One region of the Streptomyces sp. NPDC006134 genome, then DNA from elsewhere that is predicted to be linked to it. Evidence: predicted binding sites of a transcription regulator. Region 1 holds the regulator's gene; the other holds the start of a gene.
What was found. The regulator HrcA, encoded in region 1, represses chaperone genes, less so after heat shock. The targets are predictions, from matches to a motif close to TTNGCACTCNGNNNNNCNGAGTGCNAA.
Positions count from the first base shown of each region.

Region 2: groL (chaperonin GroEL) is a predicted target of HrcA. The motif match lies at 1,360-1,386, and genes of this name have one in related genera.

Region 1 is NZ_JBEXTV010000001.1:244,613-251,890, reverse strand. Features, by position in the region: gene ABZ340_RS01170 (AMP-dependent synthetase/ligase) at 1-1,252, shown strand, start outside; gene hemW (radical SAM family heme chaperone HemW) at 1,336-2,568, shown strand; partial or broken gene ABZ340_RS01160 (Uma2 family endonuclease) at 2,651-3,246, shown strand; gene ABZ340_RS01155 (DUF3097 domain-containing protein) at 3,224-4,033, opposite strand; gene ABZ340_RS01150 (MBL fold metallo-hydrolase) at 4,068-4,793, opposite strand; gene hrcA (heat-inducible transcriptional repressor HrcA) at 4,967-5,983, shown strand; gene dnaJ (molecular chaperone DnaJ) at 5,984-7,120, shown strand.
Region 2 is NZ_JBEXTV010000002.1:100,528-107,805, reverse strand. Features, by position in the region: gene groL (chaperonin GroEL) at 1-1,196, opposite strand, end outside; gene ABZ340_RS01820 (cold-shock protein) at 1,666-1,869, opposite strand; gene ABZ340_RS01815 (MoaD/ThiS family protein) at 2,307-2,582, opposite strand; gene thrC (threonine synthase) at 2,675-3,961, opposite strand; SAM riboswitch class I at 3,980-4,121, opposite strand; gene ABZ340_RS01805 (glucosyl-3-phosphoglycerate synthase) at 4,398-5,342, shown strand; gene ABZ340_RS01800 (hypothetical protein) at 5,367-6,101, opposite strand; gene ABZ340_RS01795 (trehalose-6-phosphate synthase) at 6,268-7,278, shown strand, end outside.

The sequences.
Region 1 (7,278 bases):
TCCCAAGGGCGTCCGCCTCCCGCACGACAGCTGGTCGTACATGGCCAAGGCGATCGCCGCGACGGGGCTGGTCACCGGTGAGGACGTGCAGTACCTGTGGTTGCCGCTCGCGCACGTCTTCGGCAAGGTGCTGACCTCCGGCCAGATCGAGGTCGGCCACGTCACCGCCGTCGACGGCCGCGTCGACAAGATCATCGAGAATCTTCCGGTGGTGCGGCCGACGTACATGGCGGCCGTGCCACGCATCTTCGAGAAGGTCTACAACGGCGTCGCGGCCAAGGCGAAGGCGGGGGGCGCCGCCAAGTACAAGATCTTCCAGTGGGCCGCCGAGGTCGCCCGCGAGTACGCCAGGGTCACCCAGGACACCTTCCGCCGCACCGGCACCGCGAGCGCTCCCTTCGGCCTGTCGGCCAAGCACAAGGTCGCCGACGCCCTCGTCTACGCCAAGATCCGCGAGGCGTTCGGCGGCAACCTGCGCGCCTGCGTGTCGGGCAGCGCCGCCCTCGCGCCCGACATCGGCTACTTCTTCTCCGGCGCCGGCATCCACATCCTGGAGGGCTACGGCCTCACCGAGTCCTCCGCCGCCTCCTTCGTCAACCCCGGCGAGGCCTACCGCACCGGCACGGTCGGCAAGCCGCTGCCCGGCACCGAGGTGCGCATCGCCGACGACGGCGAGATCCTGCTGCGCGGCCCCGGCATCATGCAGGGCTACCACGAGCTGCCCGACAAGACCGCCGAGGTGCTGGAGCCGGACGGCTGGCTCCACACCGGCGACATCGGCGAACTGTCGCCCGACGGCTACCTGCGCATCACCGACCGCAAGAAGGACCTCATCAAGACCTCCGGCGGCAAGTACGTGGCGCCCGCCGAGGTCGAGGGCCGGTTCAAGGCGATCTGCCCGTACGTCTCCAACATCCTCGTGCACGGCGCCGACCGGAACTACTGCACCGCGCTGATCGCCCTCGACGAGGCCGCGATCACCGAGTGGGCGAAGGAGAACGGGCTGGAGGGCCGCTCGTACGCCGAGATCGTCGCCGCGCCGGCCACGGTGGAGATGGTGCAGGGCTACGTCGACCAGCTCAACGCCGGGCTCCAGCGCTGGCAGACGATCAAGAAGTTCCGGCTGCTGCCGCGCGACCTCGACGTCGAGCACGGCGAGATCACCCCGAGCCTGAAGCTGAAGCGGCCGGTCGTCGAGCGGGAGTACAAGCACCTGATCGACGAGATGTACGAGGGGACGCGCGAGGCGTAGGGACCTTCGGGACGCACCGGTGCCGGGAACCCCCGGCACCGGCCCGGCGCGGTGCCGCCGCCCGGTGCTGGACAATGGAACCCATGCCCTCCGCACTCCCCGACGGCGAGCCCGTCCCCGCCGACGGCGCCCTGCCCGTGTCCGCGCTGGCCGGGGCCGCCGACCGGCCCCTCGGCTTCTACCTGCACGTCCCGTACTGCGCGACCCGCTGCGGCTACTGCGACTTCAACACCTACACCGCCACCGAGCTGCGCGGCACCGGCGGCGTCCTCGCCTCCCGCGACAACTACGCCGAGACGCTGACCGACGAGATCCGCCTCGCCCGCAAGGTGCTCGGCGACGACCCCCGCGAGGTCCGCACGGTCTTCGTCGGCGGCGGCACGCCCACCCTGCTGGCCGCCGACGACCTCGTGCGGATGCTGCGCGCCGTCCGCGACGAGTTCGGCCTCGCGCCGGACGCCGAGGTGACGACGGAGGCCAACCCGGAGTCGGTCGACCCGGCCTACCTGGCCACCCTCCGCGAGGGCGGCTTCAACCGGATCTCCTTCGGCATGCAGAGCGCGAAGCAGCACGTCCTCAGGATCCTGGACCGCACCCACACGCCCGGCCGCCCCGAGGCGTGCGTCGCCGAGGCCCGGGCGGCCGGCTTCGACCACGTCAACCTCGACCTGATCTACGGCACCCCCGGCGAGTCCGACGACGACTGGCGGGCCTCCCTGGACGCCGCCCTCGGCGCCGGACCCGACCACGTCTCCGCCTACGCGCTCATCGTCGAGGAGGGCACGCAGCTCGCCCGCCGCATTCGCCGCGGCGAGGTCCCGATGACCGACGACGACGTGCACGCCGACCGCTACCTGATCGCCGAGGAGACCCTGTCCGCCGCCGGCTTCGCGTGGTACGAGGTGTCGAACTGGGCGACCTCCCCGGCCGGGCGCTGCCTGCACAACGAGCTGTACTGGCGGGGCGCCGACTGGTGGGGCGCCGGACCCGGCGCGCACAGCCACGTCGGCGGGGTGCGCTGGTGGAACGTGAAGCACCCCGGCGCCTACGCGGCGGCGCTGGCGGCCGGGCGGTCCCCCGGGGCCGGGCGCGAGGTGCTGAGCGACGAGGACCGCCGGGTGGAGCGCGTCCTGCTGGAGCTGCGGCTGCGGGAGGGGGTGCCGCTGTCCCTGCTGCGGCCCGAGGGCCTGGCGGCCTCCCGCCGGGCACTGGCCGACGGGCTGCTCCAGGAGGGGCCGTACGAGGAGGGGCGCGCGGTGCTGACGCTGCGCGGGCGGCTGCTGGCGGACGCGGTGGTCAGGGACCTGGTGGACTGATCACTCGGCGGAGTGAACCGCTACGGAATGCGGGTTCGCCCCCTAGTCTGGTTCGCAGGCTGCCGCCGACAGTGCGCGGCGGATGTGGAGGGCCACGGAGATGACCGCTGTGGACGAGCGCGGGATGACGAAGTTCTTCGAGGAGTTCGAGCCTCCCGAGGGCGTCAAAGCCGAGCTTCTCCGGGGGTGATCGTGATGACGGCCAGCCCAGGCCTGGTGCACAACATGATCGTGGAAGACGTGTTGGACCAGATTCCGCGCAAGAGGTGGTCTCGTCTCCAGACGCAGGACGTCGACATCCTCGACGAGGCCAGTGAGCCCGTTCCGGACTTGGTGGTCCTGCGGCGTGATCTCATGCCCGATTCCGGGCGTCTGCTGCCGTCTTCCCTCATCACGATGCTCGTCGAGGTCGTCTCCAAGCCCAGCGTTCACCAGGACTACGCCGTCAAGCGGTCGATCTACGCGGCGGGGAAGGTGCCCGCCTACCTCATCCTCGATCCGATCACGGCGCAGTGCGTGCTGCTGACGAAGCCTGCGGGTGAGGGCGAGGACGCCGACTACCAGACGCAGCAGGTCACCAAGTTCGGTGACCCGCTGCCGCTGGAGGTTCTGGGGCTCGAACTGGACACAAGCGAGTTCGGGACGCTTCCCGGCGTCAGGCCCCACCGCTATCCGTGACGAAGTCGATCAGCTCCTCCACCCGCCCGAGCAGCTCCGGCTCCAGGTCCTTGTAGGACCGCACCCGCGACAGGATGTGCCGCCAGGCCGCCCCCGTGTTCTCCGGCCAGCCCAGCGCCCGGCACACCCCCGTCTTCCAGTCCTGCCCGCGCTCCACCCGCGGCCACGCCCCGATCCCCAGGGACGACGGCTTGACCGCCTCCCAGACGTCGACGAACGGGTGGCCCACCACCAGGGCGTGCTCGCTCGTCACCGCCTGTGCGATCCGCCACTCCTTCGAGCCCGGCACCAGGTGGTCCACCAGCACGCCGAGGCGGGCGTCCGGCCCCGGGGCGAAGGACTCCACGATCGACGGCAGGTCGTCGACGCCCTCCAGGTACTCCACGACCACGCCCTCGATGCGCAGGTCGTCGCCCCACACCTTCTCCACCAGCTCGGCGTCGTGCCGCCCCTCGACGTAGATCCGGCCGGCGCGGGCCACGCGCGCGCGGGCGCCGGGCACGGCCACCGACCCGGACGCCGTACGCGTGGGCCGTACCGGCCCCGACGGCGGCTTCACCAGCGTGACCGCCCTGCCCTCCAGCAGGAAGCCCCGCGGCTCCAGCGGGAACACCCGGTGCTTGCCGAAGCGGTCCTCCAGGGTCACCGTGCCCGCCTCGCAGCGGATCACCGCGCCGCAGAAACCCGTCCCCGGCTCCTCGACCACCAGACCCGGTTCCGCCGGGACCTCGGGGACCGGCCGGGGCTTCTTCCACGGAGGGGTCAGATCGGCGGAGTACTGGCGCATTCTCCCGACGATAGGAGGAGTCCGCGCGCCCGGTTCAGCGCGACACGCCGAAGCGCGCCGCCAGCGCGTCCCGCTGCCGCCGCACGAACTCCGCGTCCACCACCGCCCCGTGGCCGGGCACGTACCGCGCGTCCTCGCCGCCCAGCTCCAGCAGCCGGTCCAGGGCGGCCGGCCAGTGGGACGGCACGGCGTCGGGGCCCGCCTGCGGCTCGCCGGACTCCTCCACGAGGTCGCCGCAGAAGACCACGTCCACCTCGCCCGGCACCAGGACCGCCAGGTCGTGGGCGGTGTGCCCGGGACCCACGTCGGCCAGCACCACCCGCCGCCCGCCGCCCAGGTCGAGCGTCAGCTCGCCGCGCACCTCGTGGCGGACGGGGACGAGCGCGTCCGCGGCCTCCCGCGCCCGCCCCGCGTCCAGGCCGTGGGCCACCGCGTCCGCGCGCAGCTCCTCCCGGCCGCCGGCGAGCGCCTCGCCCACGCCCGCCGCCCCGAACACCTCCGCGCCCGCGAACGCCGCCGCCCCGAAGACGTGATCGAAGTGGGCGTGGGTCAGCGCGAGATGCGTCACACGCCGCCCGGCCAGCCGCTCCGCCCGCGCCCGCAGCCGCGCCCCCTCCCCGAGGCTCGACCCGGCGTCGATCAGCAGCGCCGCGCCCCGGCCGGCCACGAGCCCCGCCGTGCAGTCCCACACCGGCAGCCGGCACCGGCCGACCCCGGCCGCCACCCGCTCCCACCCCAGCTCTTCCCAAGTCACCGTCATACCGGGGACGCTAGCGGGCACGGGACCCGTGACCGCGGCGGCGCGGGACCAGCCTTGCCGGGGAAGTACCCCACCGCCGTACACTGGGCCGGGGAAGACTGGCACTCGCACGCGCCGAGTGCCAGGCGACGACAGGGAAGACACCCGGCGGACGACTTCTGGAGGTGTGCGCGATGCTCAGTGAACGCAGGCTTCAGGTGTTGCGCGCCATCGTCCAGGACTACGTCGGCACCGAGGAGCCCGTCGGCTCCAAGGCGCTCACCGAGCGGCACAACCTCGGCGTCTCCCCGGCCACCGTGCGCAACGACATGGCGGCCCTGGAGGAGGAGGGGTACATCGCCCAGCCGCACACCAGTGCGGGGCGGATCCCCACCGACAAGGGCTACCGGCTCTTCGTCGACAAGCTGGCCGGGGTCAAGCCGATGACCGCGCCCGAGCGGCGCGCGATCCAGAACTTCCTCGAGGGCGCCGTCGACCTCGACGACGTGGTGGCCCGCACGGTGCGGCTGCTCGCGCAGCTCACCCGGCAGGTCGCCGTCGTCCAGTACCCGTCGCTGACCCGCTCGACCGTGCGGCACGTGGAGCTGCTCTCCCTCGCGCCCGCGCGCGTGATGCTCGTGCTGATCACGGACACCGGGCGGGTCGAGCAGCGGGTGGTCGACTGCCCGGCGCCCTTCGGCGAGACGTCCCTGGCGGACCTGCGCGCGCGGCTGAACAGCCGGGTCGCGGGCCGCCGCTTCACGGACGTGCCCAGCCTGGTGGAGGACCTGCCCGACGCCTTCGAGGTCGAGGACCGCGGTACGGTCTCCACGGTGCTCTCCACGTTGCTGGAGACCCTCGTCGAGGAGAACGAGGAGCGGCTCATGATCGGCGGTACCGCCAATCTCACCCGCTTCTCGCACGACTTCCCCCTCACGATCCGGCCGGTGCTGGAGGCGCTGGAGGAGCAGGTCGTCCTCCTGAAGCTGCTAGGCGAGGCGAAGGATCCGGGCGTGACCGTCCGCATCGGTCACGAGAACGCCCACGAAGGACTCAACTCCACGTCCGTCGTGTCGGTCGGTTACGGTTCGGGCGGCGAGGCGGTTGCCAAGCTCGGCGTGGTCGGACCGACCCGCATGGACTACCCGGGAACGATGGGAGCGGTACGCGCAGTGGCACGGTACGTCGGACAGATCCTGGCGGAGTCGTAGGTGGCCACGGACTACTACGCCGTACTCGGCGTGCGCCGCGACGCGTCGCAGGAAGAGATCAAGAAGGCCTTCCGGCGGCTCGCACGCGAGCTGCATCCGGACGTCAACCCCGATCCGAAGACGCAGGAGCGGTTCAAGGAGATCAACGCCGCCTACGAGGTGCTGTCGGACCCGCAGAAGAAGCAGGTCTACGACCTCGGCGGCGACCCGCTCTCGCAGTCCGGCGGCGCCGGCGCGGGCGGCTTCGGGGCCGGCGGCTTCGGGAACTTCTCCGACATCATGGACGCGTTCTTCGGCACGGCGTCGCAGCGCGGGCCGCGCTCGCGCACCCGCCGCGGCCAGGACGCGATGATCCGCATCGAGGTCGAGCTGGACGAGGCGGCCTTCGGCACGACCAAGGACATCCAGGTCGACACGGCGGTCGTGTGCGCCACGTGCAGCGGTGAGGGTGCCGCGCCGGGCACGTCCGCCCAGACCTGTGACATGTGCCGCGGCCGCGGTGAGGTCTCCCAGGTCACGCGGTCCTTCCTGGGCCAGGTCATGACCTCGCGCCCCTGCCCCCAGTGCCAGGGCTTCGGCACGGTCGTCCCGACGCCGTGCCCGGAGTGCGCCGGGGACGGCCGGGTCCGCTCCCGCCGGACTCTCACCGTCAAGATCCCCGCCGGTGTCGACAACGGCACCCGCATCCAGCTCGCCGGCGAGGGCGAGGTCGGCCCCGGCGGCGGTCCCGCCGGCGACCTGTACGTCGAGATCCACGAGCTGCCGCACCCGACCTTCCAGCGGCGCGGCGACGACCTGCACTGCACGGTGACGATCCCGATGACGGCGGCGGCCCTCGGCACCAAGGTGCCGCTGGAGACGCTCGACGGTCGGGAGGAGGTCGACATCCGCCCCGGCACCCAGTCCGGCCAGTCGATCCCGCTGCACGGCCGGGGCGTCACGCACCTGCGCGGCGGCGGACGCGGCGACCTCGTCGTCCACGTCGAGGTGCAGACCCCGACCAAGCTCGACCCCGAGCAGGAACGCCTGCTGCGCGAGCTGGCCAAGCTGCGCGGCGAGGAACGGCCGCAGGGCCAGTTCCAGCCCGGGCAGCAGGGGCTGTTCTCGCGGTTGAAGGACGCGTTCAACGGGCGCTGACGCGCGTGCGGTCAGGGCGGCCGGGGGTCCGGGGGTCGTCCCCCGGGCAGGCACGGTCAGCCGGGGCGGCAGGGGCTGTTCTCGCGGTGGAAGGACGCGTTCGACGGGCGCTGACGCGCGTGCGGTCAGGGCGGCCGGGGGTCCGGGGGTCGTCCCCC
Region 2 (7,278 bases), on a different contig from region 1:
CGGACGGCGTCCTCGATGCGGTGCTTGCGCTCCTTGAGCTCGACCTCGGTGGCGGCACCGGCCTTGATGACGGCCACGCCGCCCGCGAGCTTGGCCAGGCGCTCCTGGAGCTTCTCGCGGTCGTAGTCGGAGTCGCTGTTCTCGATCTCGGCGCGGATCTGGTTCACGCGGCCCTGGACCTGGTCGGCGGAGCCGGCACCGTCGACGATGGTGGTCTCGTCCTTGGTGATGACCACCTTGCGGGCCTTGCCCAGCAGGTCGAGGGTGGCGTTCTCCAGCTTGAGGCCGACCTCCTCGGAGATGACCTCGCCGCCCGTGAGGATGGCGATGTCGCCGAGCATGGCCTTGCGGCGGTCGCCGAAGCCCGGGGCCTTGACGGCGACGGACTTGAAGGTGCCGCGGATCTTGTTGACGACCAGGGTCGACAGGGCCTCGCCCTCGACGTCCTCGGCGATGATCAGCAGCGGCTTGCCCGACTGCATGACCTTCTCCAGGAGCGGGAGCAGGTCCTTGACGGAGGAGATCTTGGAGTTGGCGATCAGGATGTACGGGTCGTCGAGGACGGCCTCCATACGCTCCATGTCGGTGGCGAAGTACGCCGAGATGTAGCCCTTGTCGAAGCGCATACCCTCGGTGAGCTCCAGCTCCAGACCGAAGGTCTGGGACTCCTCGACGGTGATGACGCCTTCCTTGCCGACCTTGTCCATGGCCTCGGCGATGAGCTCGCCGATCTGGGTGTCGGCGGCGGAGATGGAGGCCGTGGAGGCGATCTGCTCCTTGGTCTCGACGTCCTTCGCCTGCTCCAGCAGGGCGGCGGAGACGGCCTCGACGGCCTTCTCGATGCCGCGCTTCAGAGCCATCGGGTTGGCGCCGGCGGCCACGTTGCGCAGGCCCTCGCGGACCAGCGCCTGGGCGAGAACGGTCGCGGTGGTCGTACCGTCACCGGCGACGTCGTCCGTCTTCTTGGCGACTTCCTTGACCAGCTCGGCGCCGATCTTCTCGTACGGGTCCTCGAGCTCGATCTCCTTGGCGATGGAGACACCGTCGTTGGTGATCGTGGGGGCGCCCCACTTCTTCTCGAGGACGACGTTGCGGCCCTTGGGGCCGAGGGTCACCTTGACGGCGTCCGCGAGCTGGTTCATGCCGCGCTCGAGGCCGCGCCGCGCCTCCTCGTCGAACGCGATGATCTTGGCCATGTGAAGTGGTCCCTCCAGGACTGGGGGTGATTCCTTCGGACCGCGCCCGCGCCCGCGACGGACGGCTCGCCGGCCTCGTGGTTCCTTGCCCCACCCGGCCTGCGGGCCTCACCGACCCGGTCCTTCGCTGTCACTCTCACCTTCAGAGTGCTAACGCCAATGATTAGCACTCGGGCATGGTGAGTGCAAGCGCCTTCGAGGGAGCGGCGGGGTACTCAGCCGCGCGCGAACAGGCGCATACCGGCGCCGGGCGCGGTACCGGACGCGGGGCGGGGTGCCGGGCTCGGTGCGGCGCGGGGCGGGGCGGGGCGGGGCGCGGTGGCGGGATACGGCGGGCGGGCACGAGCCTGACGGGCGGGCACGAGGGGTGGGCACGACGGGCATGGCGGGCGGGCACGACGGAGGGCCCGCACCCGTGGCGGGTGCGGGCCCTCCGGAGAAGACCGTTCGCTTGCGGTCGGCCGCGCGTTCAGGCAGAGACGCGGACCATGTCGGCCTGCGGGCCCTTCTGGCCCTGCGAGATCTCGAACTCGACCCGCTGGCCCTCTTCCAGGGTGCGGTAGCCGTCCATCTGGATCGCGCTGTAGTGGACGAAAACATCCGCACCACCGTCGACCGCGATGAAGCCGTACCCCTTCTCCGCGTTGAACCACTTGACGGTGCCCTGAGCCATGCCTAACTCCCCTATTACTGGCCCTTGCACAGATCCACACTTCGCGGATCCGGGTCAGACCTCACCCCCCAACGACTGGGGGCGTGCGCCGGAACGCGTCGACCGCGGCCGAATGTATCTGCCCAACTGCCGTCTGCAACAGGTCAATCGGACGAGAAATCCGGACGCGCGCGGTCCGGAATGTGGCATGAATTCGGTAAAATGCGGGGCAAGTCGGGCTGCACATAAGGCACGAAAGCCGCAAAGGACGCCCACATTTTGGCTACATCTTGTCGGGCGGGCGGCAGGAATCCGGGGCTCCTCACCGGAAGATCAGCACCGCGTTCCCCAACTGTACCGCGCTCAATCACACGGAATTGCCCCCTCCGCTTCTCTCGCGGAGGGGGCAACGGGAAGAACGCCGGGCGGTCGCCGCCACCGGAGGCGGCGGGTCCCGGTCAGCCGCCGGCGACCGCCGGGATGATGGACACGCCCGCCCCGTCGGGGGTGGCCGTCTGAAGGCCCTGCTCGAAGCGGACGTCGTCGTCGTTGACGTAGACGTTCACGAAGCGGCGCAGCTTGCCCTGGTCGTCCAGGACGCGGGCGGCGATGCCGGTGTGGTTCTTCTCCAGGTCGGCGATGACCTCGGCGAGGGTCGCGCCCTCGGCGGTCACCTCGGCCTGGCCGCCGGTGTAGGTGCGCAGGATGGTGGGGATGCGGACGGTGACGCTCACGGGGGAATCCTCCGGTCGGGATGACGTACGGGGGCGCGGACCGAGGCCCTGGTGCCTGGACCGATGCCCTGATGCCTGGGGCCTGTGGGGGCCTAGGCGAGGCCGGCCTCGCGGAAGGCGTCCAGGGTGGGCCGGATCGTCGCGGTCGGTCCGGTGCCGGCCACCGCGTCGAGGGTCTTCAGGCCGTCGCCGGTGTTGAGGACGACGGTCGTCTTCGCCGGGTCCAGGACGCCGTTCTCGATCAGCTTGCGCGTCACGCCCACGGTCACACCGCCGGCGGTCTCGGCGAAGATGCCCTCGGTCCGGGCGAGCAGCCTGATCGCGTCCACGACCTGCTCGTCGGTGACGTCCTCCACCGCGCCGCCCGTGCGGCGCGCGATGTCGAGGACGTACGGGCCGTCGGCCGGGTTGCCGATGGCGAGGGACTTGGCGATGGTGTTCGGCTTCTGCGGGCGCACCACGTCGTGGCCGGCCTTGAAGGCGGTGGACACCGGGGAGCAGCCCTCGGCCTGCGCGCCGAAGATCTTGTACGGCCGGTCCTCGACCAGCCCGAGCTCGATCAGCTCCCGCAGCCCCTTGTCGATCTTCGTGAGCTGGGAGCCGGAGGCGATCGGGACGACGATCTGGTCGGGCAGCTTCCAGCCGAGCTGCTCGCAGATCTCGTACGCGAGGGTCTTGGAGCCTTCCGCGTAGTACGGGCGGAGGTTGACGTTGACGAAGCCCCAGCCCTCGCCGGCCGGGTCGCCGATCAGCTCCGAGCAGAAGCGGTTCACGTCGTCGTAGTTGCCCTCGATGCCGACGAGCTCGCCGCCGTAGACGGCGGCCATGACGACCTTGCCCTGCTCCAGGTCGTGCGGGATGAACACGCAGGAGCGGAAGCCGGCGCGGGCGGCGGCGGCGCCGACGGCGCCGGCCAGGTTGCCGGTGGAGGAGCAGGACAGCGTCGTGAAGCCGAAGGCGCGGGCGGCCTCCAGGGCCTGGGCGACGACGCGGTCCTTGAAGGAGTGGGTCGGGTTGCCGGAGTCGTCCTTGACGTACAGGCCGCCGGTGACGCCGAGTTCGCGGGCGAGGTGGTCGGCCTTGACGAGCTTGGTCCAGCCCGGGTTCAGGTTCGGCTTGTCCGCGACATCGGCCGGGACGGGCAGCAGGGGGGCGTAACGCCAGATGTTCGCGGGACCCGCTTCGATGCGCTTGCGGAGCTCTTCGGCGTCGTAGCCCGAGAAGTCGTAGGCGATCTCCAGCGGGCCGAAACACTCCTCGCAGGCGAAGACCGGGCCGAGCGGGACGCGGTGGCCGCACTCCCGGCAGGAAAGCGCCGCGGCAGGACCGAGATCGACGGAGGTGGGGGTGGGGGTGCTTGCGACAGTCTGCACAGCCATGTGAGGCGAGGCCCTTTCTCCTCATCTTCCTCGCAGCGCACCTCGCCGCGAGACGGATTTGGCACCTTCCCTAGCCGGGAGCCTCGCTCCTGAACGAGAACCGACTGGAGGGTTGCCGGGGCTTCATCGGGCCGTGTCCCTCTGCCCCTCTGGATGAGCTGTATTCGGTTGTGTGAACGTGCGCGAACACGGACGGACAGGGGGGCGACCCCCGACATGCAATGGTCATCCGTGTTGTTCAAGACTGTAACCGAAGGCCAGGACAGTTGAGATAGTCGTCCGAACCGCGAGATGGATCACACCGGACCGCCGGGAGAACCGGTCCCTCGGGGAACCGGACCGCCGGGAGGACCGGATCGCCGGGAGAACCGGATAGCCGGGAGAACCGGATAGCCGGGAGAACCGGATCGCAGAGAGAGCGAAGGAGCCGCCGACCGTGCTGGAAGAAGTCGAGCGCTGGCTGAGGACACGCTCCTGGTCCCTGTCCGACCGCCCGCTCCAGCAGATCCTGGCCGCCAAGCGCGCCACGGGGCAGTCGGTCAGCGTCGTGCTCCCCGCCCTCGACGAGGAGGAGACCGTCGGCGACATCGTCGCCGCCATCCGCCACGACCTGATGGTGCGGGCCCCGCTCGTCGACGAACTCGTCGTGGTCGACTCCGGCTCCACCGACCGCACCGCCGAGGTGGCCGCCGCGGCGGGCGCGCGCGTGGTGCACCGCGACGAGATCCTCCCGCGCCTCCCGGCCGTGCCCGGCAAGGGCGAGGTGCTGTGGCGCTCGCTGCTGGCCACCGGCGGTGACCTCGTCTGCTTCGTCGACGCCGATCTGCGCGAGTTCTCCTCCGACTTCGTCACCGGCATCGTCGGCCCGCTGCTCACCGACCCGGACGTGCACCTCGTCAAGGCCATGTACGACCGTCCGCTGGGCGGCGCGGCCGGGCAGGGCGGCCGGGTCACCGAGCTGATGGCGCGCCCGCTGCTGAACATGCACTGGCCGCAGCTGGCCGGGTTCGTGCAGCCGCTGGGCGGCGAGTACGCGGCCCGCCGCTCCCTGCTGGAGCAGCTTCCCTTCCCCGTCGGCTACGGCGTGGAGCTCGGCATGCTCGTCGACGCCCTGCACCTGGTGGGCCTGGACGCCCTCGCCCAGGTCGACGTGGGCGTGCGCAAGCACCGCCACCAGGATGGCCAGGCGCTGGGCCGGATGGCCGCCGCCATCTACCGCACCGCCCAGCTCCGCCTGGCCCGCGGCCATCTGGTGCGGCCCGCCCTCACCCAGTTCGAGCGCGGCGAGGACGGCTTCGAGCCGCGGACGTACTCCGTGGACACCGAGGAGAGGCCGCCGATGGTGGAGATCGCGGAGTACGCGGCGCGGAAGGTGGCGTGAGCGTCCCGGGGCCCGAGGTCCGCGTCAGCCGGTGACGCCGTCCGACCAGCGCCAGCGACCGGAGCCGTCCTGGCTGCAGGTCAGGTACTCGCCGCCCCGGCCGTAGGTGCTCAGACCGTGGTGACGGTTGGCGCAGAACTGGCCGTCGGCGTAGCAGTTGCCCGCGGGGCTGGTGATCGCGCAGGCCGTGCCTCCGCCGCCCCCGGTCGAGCCGCCGCCGCCCGTGGAGCCGCCGCCGCCCGACGATCCGCTCCCGGTGCCGGTGCCGGTGCCGGCCGCGCGCGTCGGCTCCGGCGTGTGCAGCAGCCGTCCCGCGCAGTCGCGGCCGCTGCGGGGGACGGTGAACGCCACGTCGTAGGAGGCGCCGTCGGAGGCGTCGATCTGGTCGCAGACCTCTTCGCCCGCCGCCCAGGAGGAGGCCCGCTGCCCGCCGCCGTCCCGCGACAGTCCGGTGCCCTGGAGGTAGACGGCGTAGCGCAGTCCGCCGGACTCGGCCGCGGCGATCGCCTTTCCGATGCTCGCGCCGGTGAAGTCCTTCAACGGGACGGCGGACGGCGTCGGGGTGCTGCCGGGGGACGTCTCCGGACCGGTGCCGCTCGGCGAGGCGGTGGCGGTGGCGGCAGCGGTGGTGGAGGCGGACGCGGAGGGCTCGTCCGCCGTCGTGGCGGCGCTCCCGCCCCCGCATCCGGCCAGGGTGAGCGCGCCGGCCCCCGCCAGCGCTGCCGCGCCGAGGAGTCGGCGGACGCGTATGAAGTGCATGGATCCTCCCCCAGAGGTCCCGGACATGCCACGGGACACCTACTGAAACATGTATCGCACATCTTTCAACTGCGCACAGGGTTCTCACAAGTTTTCCGGTGAATTCACGGACGTGACGGCAATCGCGAACGTTTGAGCGTTTCCGGGTCGGGCTAGGTTGAGGCGTATGGCTTCAACGTTCGGTGCTGCTCAGGTGCTGGTGGCCTCCAACCGAGGACCGGTGTCGTACCAGGTGGAGGAGGACGGCTCGCTCACCGCGAAACGCGGGGGCGGCGGGCTGGTCTCCGGACTGTCGGCCATCGGGCCGGACGCGGGCGCGCTGTGGGTGTGCTCGGCGCTGTCCGACGACGACCGGGAGGCGGTGCGGCGCGGGGCCGGCGAGGACGGCGTGCGGATGCTGGACATCCCGGCCGCCGTGCACGCCGGCGCCTACAACGGCATCGCCAACTCTGTGCTGTGGTTCGTCCACCACATGCTCTACCAGACGCCGCTGGAGCCGGTCTTCGACGCGGAGTTCCGACGGCAGTGGGCCGCGTACGAGGCGTACAACCGGGCCTTCGCCGAGGCGCTGGCCGAGGAGGCCGCCGAGGGCGCGGTCGCGATCGTGCAGGACTACCACCTGACGCTGGTGCCGGGGATGCTCCGGGAGCTCCGTCCCGACCTGCGCATCGGGCACTTCTCGCACACGCCGTGGGCGCCGCCGGAGTACTTCCGGCTGCTGCCGGACGACGTGGCCGGGCAGGTCCTGAAGGGGATGCTGGGCGCGGACCGGCTCGGGTTCCTCACCCACCGCTGGGCGGAGGCGTTCACCGCCTGCTGCGAGGCGTTCGCCGGGGGGCTCGGCGCCACCCGGGTCGGCGTGCACGGGCTCGGCGCGGACGCGGAGTTCCTGCGGCGCCGCTCGCACGAGGCGGACGTCGGCGAGCGGATGGCGGCGCTGCGCGAGGAGATCGGCACGGGCCCGGACGGCAGCCCCCGCAGGACGATCGTGCGCGTGGACCGCACCGAGCTGTCGAAGAACATCGTGCGCGGGCTGCTGGCCTACCGGCAGCTGCTGGAGGACCGCCCCGAGTGGCGCGAGCGGGTCGTGCACGTCGCGTTCGCCTACCCCTCCCGGCAGGACCTCGCGGTGTACCGGGACTACACGGCCGAGGTGCAGCGGCTGGCGGCCGAGATC